DNA from 4 places in the Scandinavium manionii genome. Region 2 is predicted to be linked to each of the others. Evidence: predicted binding sites of a transcription regulator. Region 2 holds the regulator's gene; each other region holds the start of a gene.
What was found. The regulator CRP, encoded in region 2, controls carbon source genes, mostly activating them, when cyclic AMP is high. The targets are predictions, from matches to a motif close to ATGTGANNNNNNTCACAT.

Region 1: epd (erythrose-4-phosphate dehydrogenase) is a predicted target of CRP. The motif match lies at 2,015-2,032, and genes of this name have one in related genera.
Region 3: MUU51_RS14285 (YjcB family protein) is a predicted target of CRP. The motif match lies at 1,824-1,841, and genes of this name have one in related genera.
Region 4: MUU51_RS15580 (YfcZ/YiiS family protein) is a predicted target of CRP. The motif match lies at 1,360-1,377, and genes of this name have one in related genera.

Annotation. Positions count from the first base shown of each region.
Region 1 covers NZ_JALIGC010000036.1:36,513-40,431, forward strand. Annotated here, with positions in the region: gene pgk (phosphoglycerate kinase) at 1-755, opposite strand, end outside; gene epd (erythrose-4-phosphate dehydrogenase) at 803-1,822, opposite strand; gene MUU51_RS08045 (nucleoside/nucleotide kinase family protein) at 2,110-2,820, opposite strand; gene MUU51_RS08050 (MltR family transcriptional regulator) at 2,817-3,326, opposite strand; gene glpX (class II fructose-bisphosphatase) at 3,345-3,919, opposite strand, start outside.
Region 2 covers NZ_JALIGC010000037.1:397,134-401,052, reverse strand. Annotated here, with positions in the region: gene MUU51_RS11625 (hydrolase) at 1-59, shown strand, start outside; gene MUU51_RS11620 (YheU family protein) at 56-274, shown strand; gene MUU51_RS11615 (phosphoribulokinase) at 315-1,184, shown strand; gene MUU51_RS11610 (OsmC family protein) at 1,256-1,660, opposite strand; gene crp (cAMP-activated global transcriptional regulator CRP) at 1,967-2,599, shown strand; gene MUU51_RS11600 (YccS/YhfK family putative transporter) at 2,653-3,919, shown strand, end outside.
Region 3 covers NZ_JALIGC010000038.1:509,138-513,056, forward strand. Annotated here, with positions in the region: gene MUU51_RS14280 (GGDEF domain-containing protein) at 23-1,420, opposite strand; gene MUU51_RS14285 (YjcB family protein) at 1,965-2,252, shown strand; gene ssb1 (single-stranded DNA-binding protein SSB1) at 2,355-2,891, opposite strand; gene uvrA (excinuclease ABC subunit UvrA) at 3,139-3,919, shown strand, end outside.
Region 4 covers NZ_JALIGC010000039.1:233,650-237,568, reverse strand. Annotated here, with positions in the region: gene fadI (acetyl-CoA C-acyltransferase FadI) at 1-810, opposite strand, end outside; gene MUU51_RS15580 (YfcZ/YiiS family protein) at 971-1,255, opposite strand; gene fadL (long-chain fatty acid transporter FadL) at 1,622-2,971, shown strand; gene mlaA (phospholipid-binding lipoprotein MlaA) at 3,036-3,791, opposite strand.

The sequences.
Region 1 (3,919 bases), on a different contig from region 2:
GGGATATCGCAGGTGGTCAGCAGACGTTTTGCTTCGTCAACCAGGTCAGCTTCGTACAGGGATTTGCCCACGTTGTGGCCCTGAGCGGCAACGAAGGTGTTGGCGATGCCACCACCGACGATCAGCTGGTCAGCGATTTTGGACAGAGAATCCAGAACGGTCAGTTTGGTGGAAACTTTAGAACCACCAACGATAGCAACCATTGGGCGAGCTGGGTTACCCAGTGCTTTACCCAGTGCGTCCAGTTCTGCTGCCAGCAGCGGGCCTGCACACGCGACGTCAGCAAATTTGCCGATACCGTGGGTGGAAGCCTGTGCACGGTGTGCAGTACCGAATGCGTCCATCACGAATACGTCACACAGCGCAGCGTATTTCTTAGACAGCGCTTCGTCGTCTTTTTTCTCGCCTTTGTTAAAGCGAACGTTTTCCAGAACCACCAGTTCACCGGCAGCAATTTCAACGCCGTCCAGGTAATCTTTTACCAGGCGAACCGGGTTAGATAATTTGTCTTTCAGGTAGTTAACTACCGGAAGCAGAGAGAATTCTTCGTTGTACTCGCCTTCGGTCGGACGACCCAGGTGAGACGTCACCATCACTTTAGCGCCCTGTTTCAGAGCCATTTCGATGGTTGGCAGGGATGCACGAATACGCGCATCGCTGGTCACTTTTCCGTCTTTAACCGGAACGTTCAGATCGGCACGGATGAAAACGCGTTTACCAGCCAGATCCAGATCGGTCATCTTAATTACAGACATGGTGAATCCTCTCGTTGATTCTAAAGTTTTGCAGACGCGACAGCGCCTTACCTGAAACCTGTATTGGCCATCGCTAACGTGGTGTCGAGCATTCGGTTAGCGAAACCCCATTCATTATCACACCAGACCAGCGTTTTGATCAGATGCGCACCGCTCACCCGCGTCTGCGTGCCATCGACAATGGCACTGTGCGGATCGTGGTTAAAATCTATTGAGACCAACGGTAATTCCGTATAGTCAACTATACCATGAAATGCCCCCAGCGCCGATTTTTGCAGCAACTGGTTGACTTCACACGCGTTTACCGGATGCTTCACGGTCACGCTGAGGTCGATTGCGGTGACGTTAATCGTCGGCACGCGCACGGCAATGGCTTCAAATCGGTCATTAAACTGCGGGAAAATTCGGGTGATGCCAGCAGCCAGTTTAGTATCAACTGGAATAATCGACTGACTGGCTGCACGGGTACGACGCAGGTCCGGATGATACGCATCGATAACTTGCTGATCGTGCATCGCCGAATGGATAGTCGTGACCGTTCCCGATTCAATACCCCAGGCATCGTCGAGCAATTTGATGACAGGAATAATGCAGTTGGTGGTGCAGGATGCGTTGGAGACAAGACGGTGGTCGCGTTGCAATTCGTGGTGATTGACACCGTAAACGACCGTTGCGTCGAGGTCGTTGCTGCCAGGATGTGAAAAGAGCACTTTCTTAGCGCCCGCTGCCAGATGCATTTCGCCATCGGCCCGGGTGCCATACACGCCGGTGCAATCGAGCACAACATCAACACCCAGTTCCCGCCACGGCAGCGCTTCCAGCGAAGGCTCGTGTAACAGGCGAATGACGTCATCACCGACGTAAAGCTGCTCTCGTTCCTGGCGAACATCCCAGGCAAAGCGGCCATGGCTGGTGTCATATTTCAACAAATGCGCGATGCCCGCAGCATCAGCCAGTTCGTTGATTGCCACTACGGTGATCTCCGCACGACGCCCGGATTCATATAAAGCACGAACCACGTTACGTCCAATGCGACCGAAGCCATTAATCGCTACGCGTACGGTCATAGGTCTCCTGCAAGACTTTCCCTGAAGTGTGTGGCTGAGAGCGTAATCCAGCCTCACCAGGAAAGGAATCCTTGCTGTCGCAAACCGCGACTGATTGATTATTTGTCGAACATTTAATCGACTGAAACGCTTCAGCTAGAGTAAGCGAAACCTGGAATAAAGGGAATCCGTGACCCGCAACAGAAAACAGTTATCTGATCTACGTCACATTTTCCCATGCCCTTTTGCAGCGATTAAGAATAATTTACCCCTGCATTTCGCTGAGCGCTATTCACTCACGCCCATATTCAAACGAAACGATAGTCGCCTTCTTCGGTCATCGCCAGCGTCACGTCGGCAGGCACACTCTCACTGAGAACGCGGTCAACATTTGGTCCATCGGTACGTCGATAAAAAGCGATAGCGTCCTGCTTGCTCAGGCCACCGGCTTGTTTTCTGGCAATCAGTCTCTGGCTCAACGCAGCCGCCGGGGCGGTGATGAAAATCGAGAAATCACAATATTCCCGCAGCTTGCACCAGTCGGCATCGTCGCGCAGCAACCAGTTACCTTCCACCACTACCAACGGCGCAGTCACCTGCAAGGCGTGCTCCTGCGGATCGTGCTTTTGCCGATCGTACTGGGGCCATGTGCCCTGCCCTTCACGGATTTGTTGCAGATTTCCCGCCAGCTTTGCGACGTCAAAGGTCTCTGGCGCGCCTTTATAGGGACGTAAACCTTCCGCGTCCAGCCAGTCGTTGTAGTGGTGAAAACCGTCCATCGGCAGCGTTTGCAGCGCCGGGAGTTCGGCGTCCTGTGCGGCGAGCCACGCCCAAAACGCCGTGAGCGTCGACTTTCCGGTACCCGGTGGCGCGCTCAGAAAAACAATCGTGCGTTGGTGCTGCGCGGCTGCGTGCAGTCTCGCCAGCCTTTGCAGCAGAGGTTTATGGACGGTTTCAATATCCTGTTCACTAAAATGGGCAGTAACGTCAATCCCATTAATGGTCAGCATTATCTTCACGGCGTTAATTCCTTGAGAATTGCCGTTACTGCGAGGGCCAACGCGGTTTTGATAATCCCGATGAAGCGACTTTCCGAGTACAACGCGAAATCGGCAAACTTCATGCCCTTCAGAGCGTCATACATCGGGGTGTTATCGGTTATCGCATTCACGTTACAGATAAAGTCCCAGGTCAACTCATCGGTAAAACCCGGGGCGTTATCCTGCCCGCTCAGAAACTGATGGAACTGGGAAAAATGGGTGATATCGGCGTACAGCCATTTATCCATTTTTCCCAGCGCATAGATCAGGCGGAGCGCCACATCGAGGTCATCGAGCGGCCCGCTTTGCGCAAGTAACGGCTTCACTGCATATTCCACAATTTCCTCATCGTTGTTGACGAATAACGACGGCAGAAAACGCTTAATTGCCTGCAGCAAAATCGCATTCGCAGCGGCCATAAAGGCAGGCAAAGTTTCCTGAGCGTTCAGTTGCTCAAGGACGTCATCTTCGGTCAGTACGGTCATTCGTCTCTCGATAAATCATCAGGAATGCAGGGAGTTTATAATATTACACGTCCGGTCTGTACCGTTGATCAGCATAGTGTGCGTCCGCACACCTTCGTTGGTTCGGCTAATACCCTGGAGTAAATCTCCACCGGTTACGCCCGTCGCACTCAATAAAATATCCTGGCTGCTCACCAGCTCGTTCAGCGTATAAACCTGATTGACCACCACGCCCATTTCCACGCAGCGGCGGCGCTCATCAGTGGCAATACGTCGATGCGCGTCGCTTTCTCCTTTTGCCTCACAAAAATCGATCAGCTCGGCCTGCATATCGCCCGTCATCGCCCTCACCGCACAAGCAGAAATCACACCTTCTGGCGCACCGCCGACGGTGTACATCACGTCGAAAACGTTATCCGGCTGGCAGGTCAGCACGCTGGCGGCAACATCGCCATCCGGCAGCGCAAACACTTTTACCCCCAGAGCAGAGGCTTCCTCAATTGCCGCCTGAGAGCGTGGTTTATCCAGCGTGACCATCTTCAGTTCGTGAAGCGGTTTACCCAATACGCGGGCAACGTTGCGCAAATTGTCACTGAGCGACAGCGACAGATTAA
Region 2 (3,919 bases):
TGTGGCTGGAGAAACGCATTCCCGCCTGGCTCACTCGTTGGTTAGGAACCCCGTTATGATTATTCCCTGGCAAGATCTGGCTCCCGAAACGCTCGATAGCCTGATTGAAAGCTTTGTATTGCGCGAGGGCACCGATTATGGTGAACATGAACGTTCGCTTGAAGACAAGGTCGCCGACGTAAAACAACAATTGAAAAGCGGGGATGTCGTTCTGGTGTGGTCCGAACTGCACGAGACGGTCAACATCATGCCTCGTACCCAATTCCACGGCTGACTATCATAAAAACCATTGCTTATGCAGGGAGTTGTTAGCTATGTCTGCCAAACATCCGGTGATCGCCGTAACCGGCTCCAGCGGGGCGGGAACCACCACCACCAGTCTCGCCTTCCGTAAAATCTTTGCTCAGCTCAATCTCACTGCCGCCGAAGTAGAAGGCGACAGCTTCCACCGTTACACGCGTCCTGAAATGGACATGGCTATCCGCAAAGCGCGCGATATGGGCCGTCACATCAGCTATTTTGGGCCTGATGCCAACGACTTTGGCCTGCTGGAAAATACGTTTATGACCTACGGTCAGAACGGAACCGGACAATCGCGCAAGTATTTGCACACCTACGATGAAGCCGTTCCGTGGAATCAGGTGCCGGGAACCTTCACGCCGTGGCAGCCGTTGCCTGAACCAACCGACGTGCTGTTTTATGAAGGCCTGCACGGCGGCGTCGTGACCCCGCAAAATGACGTCGCGAAACACGTCGATTTACTGGTGGGCGTGGTGCCAATTGTTAACCTTGAGTGGATCCAGAAGCTGACCCGCGATACCAGCGAGCGCGGTCACTCACGCGAAGCGGTGATGGATTCAGTGGTGCGTTCGATGGAAGATTACATTAACTACATTACGCCGCAATTCTCCCGGACGCATATCAACTTCCAGCGTGTGCCGACCGTCGACACCTCCAACCCGTTTGCGGCAAAGGGCATTCCGTCACTGGATGAGAGCTTTGTGGTTATCCATTTCCAGAATCTGGGCGATATTGATTTCCCCTGGCTGTTGGCGATGTTGCAGGGTTCTTTCATTTCTCACATGAACACGTTGGTGGTACCAGGCGGGAAAATGGGGCTGGCGATGGAATTGATTATGTCACCGCTGGTCGAGCGGTTGATGGAAGGCAAAAAGATCGGTTAACGTTTTTGCCGGATGGCGCGTTGCTTATCCGGCCTTACGCCCGGTCAGCACAGCGCCACCGGGCAGTACTCTTACCCTTCGATCACTTCAAACGAATGGGTAATCTTCGCCGCTTTTTCCAGCATCAACGCTACAGAGCAGTATTTCTCCGCAGACAAATCTACCGCACGCGACACTGCAGCGTCTTTCAGGTCTTTACCGGTCACAATGAAGTGCAAATTGATGTGGGTGAACAAGCGTGGCGCTTCTTCGCGACGCTCGGAAGTCAGCTTCACTTCGCAGTCGGTCACGTCATGACGGCCTTTTTGCAGAATAGACACCACGTCAATCGCGCTGCAACCACCCGCGGCCATCAGTACCATTTCCATCGGGCTTGGGGCTTTATCGCCAGAGTTACCATCCATCATAATCTGGTGGCCAGAAGCTGACTCACCCAGGAAGGTTAACCCCTCAACCCATTTCACACGCGCTTGCATATTTGTTAACTCCAGAGTAGCAATTTTCCTGACAGATTACGCGCACATAACAATTCTCGCAACGGAAGGCGACGCGCATCATGCTGAAGCGAGACACCAGGAGACAGGCGACAAAAGCTATGCTAAAACAGTCGGGCTGCTACAGTAATACATTGAAGTAATGCGTGTATGCAGAGAACATCACATTACAGGCTGCAGTAAAATCCGACAGCCGACTTCCCAGGCACAGGGAAGGATACGATTGCAAAGCCAGTGGCAGTGTCGTGTCTGCCATTGGAGACAGCTTATAACAGAGGATAACCGCGCATGGTGCTTGGCAAACCGCAAACAGACCCTACCCTTGAATGGTTCTTGTCTCATTGCCATATTCATAAGTACCCATCGAAGAGCACGCTGATTCACCAGGGTGAAAAAGCAGAAACGCTGTACTACATCGTGAAAGGTTCTGTTGCAGTACTCATCAAGGATGAAGAAGGTAAAGAGATGATCCTCTCTTACCTCAACCAGGGCGATTTCATCGGTGAGCTTGGCCTGTTCGAAGAAGGTCAGGAGCGTAGTGCCTGGGTTCGGGCGAAAACCGCTTGTGAAGTGGCAGAAATTTCTTATAAAAAATTCCGTCAGCTTATCCAGGTGAACCCGGATATCCTGATGCGCCTCTCTTCTCAGATGGCAAATCGTCTGCAGGTCACCTCTGAAAAAGTAGGCAACCTGGCATTCCTCGACGTCACCGGCCGTATCGCGCAGACGCTGCTGAATCTGGCGAAACAGCCTGATGCAATGACCCACCCGGACGGTATGCAAATTAAAATTACCCGTCAGGAAATCGGTCAGATCGTCGGCTGCTCCCGCGAAACCGTTGGCCGCATTCTAAAAATGCTCGAAGATCAGAACCTGATCTCCGCCCACGGTAAAACTATCGTGGTTTACGGTACCCGCTAAGCTAGCTGAACGGCGTATTGCCCCTGCAGTACGCCGTTTTTGTCTCTTCCCCGATGTGGCGCAGGCTGATTTATCACCCGGAAATTAACTATGCACTGCGGCAAACGCTGGTGTTATGTACCCCCGTGGCTATCGGTCTGGTGCTCGGTTACCTCAAGTACGGTCTGCTGTTCTCGTTAGTCCCCGCCTGCTGCAACATTGCCGGGCTGGACACACCGCATAAACGTTTCTTCAAACGCCTGATTATTGGCGGCTCGCTGTTTGCGGGCTGTAGCCTCGCAGTTCAACTGCTGCTGGCGCACACCGTGCCTTTACCGCTGATCCTGACCGGGCTGGCGCTGCTGCTCGGCGTCACCGCAGAAATCAGTTCGCTTCACGCCCGATTACTGCCCGCCTCGCTCATTGCGGCCATCTTTACGCTCAGCCTTGCGGGGAATATGCCGGTCTGGGAACCGCTGCTCATCTACGCCCTCGGCACACTATGGTATGGCTTGTTCAACTGGTTCTGGTTCTGGATGTGGCGCGAACAGCCGCTACGTGAATCCCTGAGCCTGCTGTATCGGCAGCTGGCCGATTACTGTGAAGCCAAATACAGCCTGCTGACTCAACACACCGATCCGGAAAAAGCACTGCCGCCGTTGCTCAGCCGCCAGCAGAAAGCAGTCGACCTGATTACCCAGTGCTATCAACAAATGCACATGCTGGCCGCCAATCAGAATCACGAATATAAGCGCCTGCTGCGCGCCTTCCAGATTGGCCTCGATTTGCAGGAGCACATTTCCGTCAGCCTGCACCAACCCGCCGAAGTCCAAAAACTGGTTGAACGCAGCCACGCCGAAGCGGTGATCCGCTGGAATGCACAGACCATTGCGGCGCGCCTGCGTGTGATGGCGGATGACATTCTCTACCACCGATTTCCACAGCGTTTCAACATGGACAAGCAGATTGGCGCGCTGGAAAAAATTGCACGTCAGCATCCGGATAATCCGGTCGGGCAGTTCTGTGCCTGGCACTTCAGCCGAATCGCTCGCGTGCTGCGCCTTCAGCGACCGCTCTATCCACGCAACCTGATGGCCGATAACGAACGTCGCCTGCCGCTGTTTGCCGCGCTGAAAAGCTATCTGTCGCTAAAATCCCCGGCGTTGCGCAGTGCGGCGCGAATCAGCGTCATGCTGAGTATCGCCAGCCTGATGGGCGCGGCGCTGCATCTGCCGAAACCGTACTGGATCCTGATGACCGTTCTGCTGGTCACGCAAAACGGCTACGGCGCAACGCGGGTCAGGATTTTCCACCGCGCAGCGGGCACGCTTGCCGGGTTGG
Region 3 (3,919 bases), on a different contig from region 2:
AAAACTGCCGCCTGTTGTAAGATTAAGATGTTAATGAAGTCACCACCGTTTTGCCGCGCCCGGTGCGTTTGGCATCATAAAGTGCGTTATCGACTAGCGTTAATAGCACCGCACGTTCGGTATTATTTTCACGGACCCCCATCACACCTGCGCTAAAGGACATCACCACTGAGGCATCACCAACCGCAAAAGGCATAGAGCGCAGTTGCGCACGCAGCCGGTCGGTAAACGCAACCGCTTCGCCGGTTTCAGCAAACGGTAGCAGGAGCAGAAACTCTTCCCCGCCTAACCGCCCCAGCCTTGTCTGACCCTCGCACTGTTCGCGGATGCGCTGGCAGAAGTAGACCAGCGCATCATCACCCGCCACATGCCCCCAGCGGTCGTTAATTTGTTTGAAGTGGTCGAGATCAATCATAACCATCACAAAGTGCGTATCGTTTTGTTCTGAATGACAATTATCGAGGCTTTGCTGTAAATGGCCGAGGATTGCCAACCGGTTATAACAGCAGGTCAGCGCGTCGGTAGTGGCCTGAAAAGCCAGCAGATTCTCCGCACGTTTGCGCTCGGTGATGTCCACCCCGATATTCATTATTTCACCGTCGGGTAACATGATATTTGACCACAGCGTGGCCAGCACCTCCCCGTCGCGTCGGTGCGGATACCATTCATGCATCTCAAGCATAGGAGAGTAGTTCACCGACTCACGCACCCCGCGACGCACTTCAGGATCGGGATAAAACAGCGCCAGCGGGTCCGGCTGACAATTTATTTCCTCCAGCGTCCAGCCGAATACCCGTTCGCATTCTCCGTTCCATAATATGCAGCGATTATGTTTATCAAAGGAATTCATTAATACCGGCGCCCGATCGAAAAGAATTCGATATTGATTAACGATATTTTTCAATTCAACGGCGGTGCGCTCGCGGGTTATTAATTCGGTCATCGCGTCATGCAGTTTTTCTGCGATTATCAGCGCTACGCTGCGTAATACCCCTGGTGCTAATAGAGGCTGGTCGAACGCGATGAAAATAAAAGCGCGAGCATCTTCCTGTACGGGGAATATTCGGCATAGCACGCCGCACTGTAATTCCTGCGCCAGCGGATGCGCATCAGGGTAAAGCAACCGACCCACGTTACGATGCCAACACTTCACTCGCCAGGGGGCCTGCTGCAGGCGCAACGCCGCCAGTAAGTGTCGGGCGCTTTCCTCGGCATACAGCGAGTCGCCCAGCACTTCTATATGCTGCACGTCCTCGCTTTCCAGCATTATCCAGGAAAGACGCGCGTCAAACACCTCATGAATGAGCTGCAAGACATCGGTCAACGTGCGATGTGCGGACAAACCGGGCATCAGTTTGGCCAGACGATGCAGGCAAAGCTCTGCATCGTTAATTGCTGTATGTAATCGCTCTTTTTTCATTTTTTCAATCACAGGTTCGTTGAGGACAAAAACCCGCAATGAATGAATCAGATACTGATTTACATGATTAAGCACAGGTTAATCATAAAGGTGTACGTTCTAAGTAACAAAACACACTGTGTTGTCTTAAAAAAATTACAAATATCAAAATAGCCAATAAAATCAATAGCTGATTAATTGATCGCAAGTAAATTTATTTGTCCAGAAAGCATATGTCATGTAATTTATAATGTAAATATTGTATAAGTACTAAACTATCGTGCCCGTTTTCTATCTTACTGAAATATCTGAAATCCCCGCCAAAGACCGCGAAGAATATATTCTCCATATCAATGCATCATCCTTACACCGCGATTTTTATGTATGTAAAATTTCACCATACCAGTGGCGAATAAAACAGCGAATGTGATATAGTTCACACAATCTCATGAAACACAAAACAGTGTTTCATTACATTGGTCGATGCCTGACGATAGCCAGAGTGTGATGCCCCTGATGAGCAACGCCGCGCTATCCCTGGCTCCGTTTTCAGAGGGTACGTTTCATGATGTCTGTCACCACCGGCGTTGTTCTCCTTCGCTGGCCACTCACGAGCGCTGTGCTGATGTTTCTGGCGAGCACGTTAAAAATTCAGTTTCGTAAATCCGATTATGCCGGGCTGGCGGTTATTTGCAGCCTCTTTGGCGTTGCGGCCTCCTGTTGGTTCGCCACGGGTTTACTGGGGATTACGCTGGTCGACCTGACGCTGGTCTGGAACAATATCAAAGACGTGATGATGGAAGTCATGAGCCAGACCCCGACCCCATCAGAATGGCCGATGGTCGTGACCTGATTTCAGCGACTCCGCCTGAGTTCGCAGAATAAAAAAAGCGCCTCCTTTGCGGGAAGCGCTTTTTTAATGCGTGACGTTTCTGTCAGACAATATGCCTCGTTATCAGAACGGGATATCGTCGTCGAAATCCATCGGCGGTTCGTTAGACGGTGCCGGTGCAGCGGCTGGCTGCTGCTGCGGACGAGACTGCGCACCGCCACTGAACTGATTGCCGCCGCCCTGTGGCTGCTGTGGTTGACCCCAGCTTCCACCCTGCTGCTGACCACCACCTGCTGGTGCGCCGCCGCCCTGACGACCGCCAAGCATCTGCATGGTGCCGCCCACGTTAACAACCACTTCAGTGGTGTATTTTTCAGCACCGCTCTGATCGGTCCATTTGCGGGTACGCAGCTGACCTTCGATGTAGACCTGAGAACCTTTACGCAGATACTCACCGGCTACTTCTGCCAGTTTGCCGAACAGCACTACGCGGTGCCATTCAGTCTGCTCTTTCATTTCGCCGGTCGCTTTATCACGCCAGGATTCAGAAGTAGCCAGCGTAATGTTGGCAACTGCACCACCACTCGGCATGTAGCGTACTTCCGGGTCCTGACCCAGATTACCGACGAGAATCACCTTGTTTACGCCTCTGCTGGCCATGATCGTGTCTCCTGAAGATATTTCTTAATAGTGTAAACGGGGGATTGTAGCATTACAAAGTGTCGTTTTGATAGTTTGCGAGCCGTATTCCAGGATTCCGTTGTGGACTATTGTTGTTGCAGCGAAGCGCTGAAGCACGATTCCAGTACTGTATATTCATTCAGGTCAATCTGTGTCATAATTAGCCGTTTCCGCCGTTTGTCCTTCTAACAAACCAGGCATTCCGAGTCTCTACCGGGAAAGGTGAATGGATAAGATCGAAGTTCGGGGCGCCCGCACCCATAATCTCAAAAACATCAACCTCGTCATCCCTCGCGACAAACTGATTGTCGTGACCGGGCTTTCTGGGTCAGGTAAATCTTCGCTGGCGTTTGATACGCTGTATGCCGAAGGCCAGCGGCGCTACGTTGAATCACTCTCCGCCTATGCGCGTCAGTTCCTGTCATTGATGGAAAAGCCTGACGTTGACCACATCGAAGGGCTGTCGCCCGCAATTTCCATCGAGCAGAAGTCAACGTCTCACAACCCGCGTTCAACCGTCGGGACCATCACTGAAATCCACGATTATCTGCGTCTGCTGTTTGCCCGCGTGGGCGAGCCGCGCTGCCCGGATCACGATGTGCCGCTGGCGGCGCAGACCGTCAGCCAGATGGTCGATAACGTGCTGTCACAGCCTGAAGGCAAGCGCTTGATGCTGCTGGCGCCGGTGATTAAAGAGCGTAAAGGTGAGCACACCAAAACGCTGGAAAACCTGGCGAGTCAGGGTTATATCCGCGCCCGTATTGACGGTGAAGTCTGCGACCTGTCCGATCCGCCGAAGCTTGAGCTGCAGAAGAAGCACACCATTGAAGTCGTGATTGACCGCTTCAAGGTGCGTGAAGATCTGGCCCAACGCCTGGCCGAATCGTTTGAAACCGCGCTGGATCTCTCCGGCGGCACCGCGATCGTCGCCGATATGGATGACCCGAAAGCCGATGAACTGCTGTTCTCCGCCAACTTTGCCTGTCCGATTTGCGGCTACAGCATGC
Region 4 (3,919 bases), on a different contig from region 2:
GGCAGCAGTCACCGTGCCATGTTTGCGGTCAAAGGCCGGACGCAGCTTTGCGTAGTCTGCCAGAGAAGAATGGGTCCGCACATTGTTGTCCTGCGCGAATGGCTCACGGAACGGCGGCGAGTAGGCCGTCATTACTTCGTTTGCCAGCTTGCCGTCGGCCCAGGCTTTGGCTGCATGAAGATGCGAGCGATGCGCCAGCGCATCCTGTTGCTCACGGGTAATGCCCCAGCTTTTAGCCATTTGTTCGGCGGTGTCGCCCATGCGTAAACCGGTGGAGTACTCCGCCACGGCAGGCGGCACGGGGGCCAAATCTTTGAGGCGCAGACGAGAGAAGAGTTTGAGTTTCTGCCCCAGCGTGCGGGCTTTGTTAGCATCTACCAGCGTGCGGGCCAGCGCTTTACTCACGCCAATCGGCAAGACAGAGGAGGAATCTGCCCCACCGGCGATCCCGGCACGAATGGTGCCTGCCATCAGGCTTTCCGCGACGTTGGCGACGGCCTGGAAGCTGGTTGCGCAGGCGCGGCTGACACTATATGCATCGGTATGTACGCTCATGCCGGTGCCGAGCACAATTTCACGGGCGATGTTTGGCGCTTCCGGCATTTGCACGACCTGACCGAAAACTAACTGCTCGATGACTTCAGGAGGAATTTCGCTGCGAGCCAGCAGTTCACCGACAACCATTTTTCCCAGTTCAATCGCGGGAATGCCGTGAAAAGCCGTCGCCTGGCGGGCAAAAGGCGTGCGTAACCCGCTGACAATGGCAATGCGATCGCCCTGGCGGGTGATAAGCGGTAATGCCTGACTCATAACTGTCCCCTGGTAAACGTAAAAAAGTGGTCTGACCTGATAACAGTCTTAACTAATTTTTTACATCCAGCCAATCAGGGAAGCATAAAAGTGAGAGCCAAAACACACTGGGATAAAAAAGAAAACGCCCCTGCTGAGCAGAGGCGTTTTAGAGAAGGGATTAACGCAGTCCGAGCTGGAAAATCAGGGTTTCAGCTTCGCAGCAGAACACAAAATCGATATCCAGCTGCACACCACCGTCGACGTCTTTATAGGTCGGGATGATTTTGCATGGGTCGGACTCAACACCACGGGCTCTTTCGCTCAGTGCAGCCAGCGTTTCGTCAGCGTCAGCACGGGTCGCAAAGACGCGGCTGTAGGACGCGGTGCAATCGGTGTTGTCCATAATGGTACCAACATCCATACAGCAGCAAACCGGGGTTTCATCAGCACTGCATTTACTCATTGTAGATTTCCTCTGTATTCGCACCCAGGGTGCCAGATAAACAATGCCTTTATTTTACGCCCCTGCCCTGACCGTCTCCAGTTGATATTTCGTTCAGCCGCCATAAGTGAGCTAAATCACAATTAAAAATGATCTAAAACAAAAATCGCCCTTTCAAGGGAACTTTCATGACCCGAATTTTGCCAGCTGGATCGCGTTTCTTAGATCACAATTGAAAAAACTTATAAACATACTTGCAACATTCCATCTGGTCAGACCTATACTCTCGGCACTGGTCTGATTTCTCTGACGTAACACAGACCCTACACTTCGCGCTTCTGTTACGGCATGTAACAATTTTTGCATAAAAATAACTCGATTGAGGTTATGGTCATGAGCCAAAAAACCCGTTTTACAAAATCCGCTCTCGCAGTTGCAGTGGCACTCGTTTCCTCTCAGGCCTGGTCAGCAGGCTTTCAATTAAATGAATTTTCTGCCTCAGGCTTAGGGCGTGCTTATTCCGGTGAAGGCGCTATTGCCGACGATCCGGGTAACGCCAGCCGTAACCCAGCGTTAATTATGATGTATGACCGCCCGCAATTTTCTGCTGGTGCAGTCTATATCGATCCGGACGTGAATATATCTGGTAAATCCCAGCTCACGGGCCAGAGTACCGATGCGGATAATATTGCGCCAACAGCCTGGGTACCAAACTTACACTTTGTTGCACCTATTAACGACCAGTTTGGTGTAGGTGCTTCAATGACCTCGAACTATGGCTTGTCGACGGAATTTAACGATAGTTACAACGCGGGTATTTATGGCGGGAAAACCGATCTCCAGACACTAAACTTCAACTTGAGCGGTGCTTACCGCCTGAACAGTAACTGGAGCTTCGGTGTAGGCTTTGATGCTGTGTATGCAAAAGCTAAAATTGAGCGTTACGCTGGCGAATTGGGACCGTTGGTTTCTTCGCAGCTACCACTGCCACCAGGAATGGACAGCGGGCTGTCAACCAAAGACTCCCAGATTGCCCGTCTTAAAGGCGATGAGTGGGGCTTTGGCTGGAACGCGGGTATCCTGTATGAACTGGATAAAAATAACCGCTGGGGCTTTACTTACCGCTCTGAAGTTAAAATCGATTTCGACGGTGACTACAAAAGCTCAATTAACTCTAATCTGAACCCTATCTTTGCAAATATGGGGCTGACCAACTTACCGTATGGTACCAGTGGTCAAACTACCGATGGCTCCTTGACCCTGAACTTACCAGAAATGTGGGAAGTATCAGGTTATAACCGCGTTGCGCCACAGTGGGCTATCCACTACAGCGCTACCTATACCAGCTGGAGCCAGTTCCAGGAGCTGAAAGCGACCGGCAGTAGCGGTCAGACCCTGTTCTATAAAGGTGAAAGCTTCAAGGATGCATGGCGTCTAGCGTTGGGTACCACCTATTACTACGACGACAACTGGACTTTCCGTACCGGTATCGCGTTTGATGACAGCCCGGTTCCAGCCGATCACCGCTCTATCTCGATCCCGGATCAAGACCGTCTGTGGCTAAGCGCAGGGGCAACTTACGCGTTTAATCCGGATGCCTCCATCGATGTAGGCGCTTCGTACATGCACGGACAGCACGTGAATATTACTGAAGGTGACCCGGGCCCAACTCAGTCTCAGTTCCGCTCTGAAGGTACCGCCTGGCTGTTCGGTTCTAACTTCAACTATCGCTTCTGATAGTTCGGGTTCAGGCATAAAAAAAGGTGAGCGCGATGCTCACCTTTTTTATTTTCGACGTCGCTTACTGCGAATCGATATCTTTCAGATCGCCTTCAATTGCTTTGGCGTTCGGGTTGTCTTCCGTACTGAGTTTACCGCCATTAGCAATGAAATCATGCTGCTGGAAGTACGCTTCACGCACCGTGATGTACGGGTCAGTCGATTGACGCAGCAGACCGTCGGAATCCAGCAGTTGCGCACGGGTTTCAACCCCTTCTATCACCCACTTGCCGATAGACATCGGCCAGGTCAGCCATGAAAGCGCCGGATACAAGTCGTCAGCCATATCGCCGACATCATCACGCACGGTAAAGCTACCGTAGAATGGTAACTGCAGATACGGGCCATAGCCCACACCATAATGCCCAATGGTGCTACCGAAACGGTGTGGCTGAACGCGCTGCAGTTTCTGATTCGCCATTCCCGCGACATCAATGAAACCGCCCATTCCTAAAAGGGTATTCAGGAAGAAACGCGTGAAGTGGACCATACCCTGATACGGGTCGCCCTGCAGGAACATGTTCACCATGATCGCTGGCTCTTCGATGTTGCTGGTGAAGTTGCCGATACCGTTACGCGCAGGCTGCGGGACATAGTCTCGCCATGCGACAGCAACCGGGCGGACCAGATAAGGGTCCAGCACGTTAAAGTTGAAGTCGTACATGGTGCGGTTGAATCCTTCGAACGGATCTGAACGCCCCTGCTGCTGGTCACCGGTACTGGCGCAGCCCACCAACAGCGTCGCGCTCAGCGCAAGCGCAGACAGGCGAAAATTCATAAATATCTCCCTGTAAAGAAATCACTGCTCTTACTGATTTTATACATATTTTGAAACAGACGTATCGCTATTCATGGCATAACACCAAAATTAAGAGTCTGACCCGGGGAGACTGTCAGCAAAACCCG